2 regions of the Halobacillus shinanisalinarum genome follow, and region 2 is predicted to be linked to the other one. Evidence: riboswitches for the same ligand, from Rfam matches in the RefSeq annotation. Region 2 holds a riboswitch; the other holds the start of a gene.
The links. A riboswitch is a leader RNA that binds a small molecule or an ion and turns the genes downstream of it on or off. The one in region 2 is predicted to bind glycine.
Positions count from the first base shown of each region.

Region 1: it holds a riboswitch for glycine, as region 2 does, so the genes downstream of both, serC (3-phosphoserine/phosphohydroxythreonine transaminase) here and gcvT (glycine cleavage system aminomethyltransferase GcvT) in region 2, are expected to answer to the same signal.

Region 1 covers NZ_CP095074.1:4,258,974-4,261,431, forward strand. The annotation lists partial or broken gene MUO14_RS21160 (methylated-DNA--[protein]-cysteine S-methyltransferase) at 1-265, shown strand, start outside; glycine riboswitch at 634-712, shown strand; partial or broken gene serC (3-phosphoserine/phosphohydroxythreonine transaminase) at 851-1,932, shown strand; gene MUO14_RS21170 (phosphoglycerate dehydrogenase) at 1,948-2,458, shown strand, end outside.
Region 2 covers NZ_CP095074.1:292,808-295,265, reverse strand. The annotation lists partial or broken gene MUO14_RS01590 (DEAD/DEAH box helicase) at 1-1,061, opposite strand, end outside; glycine riboswitch at 1,229-1,323, shown strand; glycine riboswitch at 1,327-1,431, shown strand; gene gcvT (glycine cleavage system aminomethyltransferase GcvT) at 1,496-2,458, shown strand, end outside.

The DNA.
Region 1 (2,458 bases), 920 kb from region 2:
AGCTTTTCAAAAGAAAATTTGGGAAATCCTTAAGGAAATTCCTTACGGTGAAACGTACACATACTCACAGATTGCCCATAGGATCAACAAACCTACAGCTGTGCGCGCCGTTGGGGCAGCGATAGGGAATAACCCACTGCTTGTGTCCGTGCCTTGTCACCGGGTGGTCGGGAAAAACGGATCGTTGACCGGGTACCGTGGTGGTTTGGAAATGAAAAAACAGCTTCTACAATTAGAAAAAAGAAACAGAAGGTCTCTTCAATAACTAAGCAATTGACTAGAGACGTTCAAAGCATGGATTGGAATTGATTAACCAAATAGCACGTGTGGATTTGCGGTTTTTTGTGAATTGATCAGAAGTAGAAAATAAACACGAATAAAAAATTAAAATATAAGTGAAATATTCGTATTTATTTTAAAACCCTTCAAACAAACGAAGTAAGCGCTAACATAAGGAAAAGAGGTGAAAAAGCAAGTTTTTCCCCTCTTGATAAGTGGTGTAATATAATTTATAATCCAATAATACAAATTTTCTTATTTTTTAAAAACGAACGATGGGATTTAGGGTTACTAATCTCATTCTTACAACAAAATGATTGGCTAGCGTTGATTGTTATGGATCACACTATAACAGGAGCGATTTCTGGAGAGAATGCAAATGCTGCATCGCCGAAGGGTTCACAATCTCAGGCAAAAGGACAGAGGAATAACATATACTTATTTGTTATTCTGACACCTAAAGAGGCTGGGAGACCCCAATCTCTTTTTTTATACTTTTTAAAGCGGTTTGGTCCAAGTAGTAGTCTAATGGATTACTAGTGAAATAAATACGAATGAGGTGTTGGATAACATGACTAGAATTTATAATTTTTCAGCAGGTCCTTCGATCCTGCCATTACCAGTATTAGAAAAGGCGCAGAAAGAGTTAGTTAATTATGCGGATTCAGGAATGTCTGTGATGGAGTTAAGCCATCGTTCGAAATTATTTACAGAGATTATCTCGGAAACTGAGAAGTTACTTAGGGATCTGATGGATATTCCGGAAAATTACAAAGTTCTATTTGTCCAAGGCGGAGCATCACAGCAGTTTGCTATGGTACCGATGAATCTCCTTGGCAAAAGTGGAAAAGCGGAGTATGTCAATACGGGGTCCTGGTCGAAGAAGGCGATTAAAGAAGCTAAGAAATATGGAGATATACGTGTCATTGCTTCCTCAGAGGATAACAATTTCACTGATATACCGACAGTCGACAGCAGTATGATGGATTCAGAAGCTGATTATGTCCATATTACGACGAATAATACCATCGAAGGAACCACTTTTCTTGAGATTCCAGATACGGGAGAGGTACCACTTGTAGCGGATATGTCATCAAATATTTTATCGGAAGAAATCGATGTCACTAAATTTGGTCTAATTTATGCTGGAGCGCAAAAAAATATCGGGCCTGCTGGGTTGACCGTCGTTATTATTCGAGAAGATTTAATTGGGGAGCACCAGAAAATTGCCCGGCCATGCTTAATTATAAAACACACAGTGACAGTGGATCGTTGTATAACACTCCGCCGACATTTGGCATTTACATGGCAAGACTTGTTTTTGAATGGATAAAAGAGCTAGGTGGGCTTAAGGAAATGGAAAGTATCAACCGTGAAAAAGCGAAACTATTGTACGATTTCATTGAGGAGTCAGATCTGTTTACTTCTCCTGTAGATAAGGATAGCCGTTCGATTATGAATATTCCTTTTGTAAGCCCGTCTGCGGAATTAGATGCCGACTTTATTAAGGAAGCAGAATCGGAAGGGCTCGAGACGTTGAAAGGCCATCGATCTGTAGGTGGCATGCGTGCCAGCCTTTATAATGCGATGCCAATAGAAGGTGTTCAGGCATTAGTCGCTTTTATGAAGGAATTTGAAAATAATCATAAATAAAAAGGGGAGAAAAAAATGAGCACACTAACGATAGACAAATTGAACACAATAAAAACATTAAATAACATTGCTGAACGTGGCTTAGATGTATTCGACAAGGTGAACTATACAATAGATAATGAAAGTGAGGCTCCTGATGCCATTGTGCTTCGCAGTTATAACATGCATGATATGAAGTTTGACAAAAATCTAAAAGCAATCGCAAGGGCAGGCGCGGGCGTCAATAATATTCCAGTCGAAGATTGTACAGAACGTGGAATTGTCGTGTTTAATACACCTGGTGCGAATGCGAATGCCGTAAAAGAAATTGTATTGACTTCATTAATGGCTTTATCTCGTAACCTTTTTTCCGGGGTGTCCTGGGCAGAGACATTAAAAGGAAAAGGAGAAGAGATTCCGAGTCTTGTAGAAACGGGAAAGAAACAATTTATCGGAAAAGAAATTAAAGGAAAAACACTAGGTGTGATCGGTTTGGGAGCGATCGGATCACTAGTGGCAAATGATGCACTAGACCTCGATATGGATG
Region 2 (2,458 bases):
CTTTGCTTTAACATGGTGGGGAAGTGTTCCTAAACGGTCGATCAGTTCTGCCAACATGGTAGATTTGCCGTCTTGTTTATTTTGCATGGATTGTAATGACATATAACAAGCTTCTCTTGTTGAACAAAGTTCTTTTGCTAACGTCAACCATGTAAAAGAAGGAGAATTGGATTTTAACGCTGCGAGCTCTTCGTACATTTCTTTCTCTTCATCGGTAAAAGTAAGACGGATATTTGTGACGTGACGTTTTGATGAATCAAGCCCGGTGTCCTTCCTGCGGTTACGGATCATCAGTTTACTCAGTAAGGAGTGGATATGCTCATGTGTCTCGGAATGTTCAAGGGACGTTTTACGGTATTTCTTTTTAAAAGTGGTTAAATCACCAAGGTAACCGGGTTTTAAGATTGAAACTAGATTAAATAAATCACTCAAATTATTTTGGATAGGTGTAGCTGTTAGTAATAAACAGTACGTTTTTTTTAATTGCTTGACAAATTGATAATTTTTAGTTTGGTGATTTTTTAATTTGTGGGCCTCGTCAATAATAATCAAGTCATAAGGGATCGACAAAATTTCTTCCTTGTGAGCTTCTCTTTTCGCCATATCGATCGATGTTACTGTAATATCCCAGTCCTGCCAGGCTGCAAGTTTTTTTCGAGGAGAATAGGCCTGAATATAGAATTTATCTTGCAATTCCTGGATCCATTGGTTCACGAGGGAGGCGGGAGTTAAAATGAGGACCTTCTTTGCCATACCCGAATCATATATTCCTTTAAAATAAGGCCTGCCTCCAATGTTTTTCCAAGACCGACCTCGTCAGCAAGGATAGCCCGTCCATTCATTTCGTGGACGACCTTCTCACATGCATCGATCTGATGATTCAGAAAATCAACATGGGGGAGGTGTTTAGTTGATAGCAATCCATTAAACTCTGGGATCGACCGGTTTTCTAAAGCTTTGTAGCCAAGTTTAAACTCGTTCCATGAACAAAGGGAATCGGGTTGAGCAAGGTTCTCTGATAAAGATTGTATATAGTCTCGATCGTAATGTGTCTCAACCATCTGATCAACTCCTGTACGTAATAATAAAAAAGAATTCATATAAATTTGAAATCGGCATTCGCTCTTATGGTACGCTATGGTATAATGAAGCAGAAATTTAAGAGAGTTTGTCGCATAGCTTTACAGGTTAGTATGCCCAAATTAATCTAAGAAAATACTAGTAGCGGATGATTGCAAAGGGAGAGACTACTTTTGTGGCGCCGAAGGAGCAAGTAATCGAAATGATTGCGAATCTCTCAGGCAAAAAGACCTTTGTAGGACGCACCTCTGGAGAGTGTTTACGATAGGTAAACCACCCAAGAAGCAAGCGGATTGAAGACGTCTTCGTACGTTTTTAAAAACGCCAAACTTTCTGGTGAAACGGACAGAGACTCCCGGTAAAGCGGTAGAGTCTCTTTTTTTAATGCTTAATTAGATCTTATAGGAGTGATAGGATGACTGAATTGAAGCGCACACCCCTTTTTTCTGAGTATAAGAGGTTAGGAGCTAAAACGATTGACTTTGGAGGATGGGATTTGCCCGTCCAATTTACCAGCATTAAGGACGAGCACGAAGCGACCCGAACAAATGCAGGGCTTTTTGATGTTTCCCATATGGGAGAGGTCATTATAAAGGGAAAAGACAGTCTTGATTACTTACAAGGGATGTTAACTAACGACTTGTCAAAGCTTGAACCGGGAAAAGCACAATATACGATTATGTGCTATGAAGATGGAGGCACAGTGGACGATCTAATTGTTTACATGTTAGCGACAGACCACTATCTTCTTGTCATTAATGCAGCAAATCGTGAGAAGGATGTGCAGTGGCTTAAGGATCATAAAGAGGGGGAAGTCACCATCACAGACGTCTCTGATGATTACGTTCAGCTTGCACTTCAAGGGCCAAAAGCAGAAGAGGCACTGCAGCAACTGACCTCTGCAGATCTATCTTCCATTAAATTTTTCCGTTTCTTGCAAGATGTTTCGTTCAAGGATGTAAAGGATAAAGCAATCGTTTCACGCACTGGCTATACAGGTGAAGACGGCTTTGAAATTTATCTTCCTGCTGCATCAGGTCCGGCCTTATGGCAGGCAATTTTATCCGAAGGCGAAACTTTTAATGTGCAGCCAATTGGGCTTGGAGCCCGCGATACACTGCGTTTTGAGGCTAACTTGGCATTATACGGACAAGAACTCAGTCCTGAAATTACGCCAATTGAAGCGGGGCTTTCCTTTGCTGTACGAGTGAAGAAGGATGCAGACTTTATTGGTAAAGAAGTACTGAAAAAGCAAAAGCAAGAAGGGCCAGCACGTAAGCTAGTTGGTATTGAAATGATCGATAAAGGCATTCCGCGCACCCATTATGAGGTATTAGACGGGGGAAGTCGATTGGATTTGTCACGACAGGCACACAAT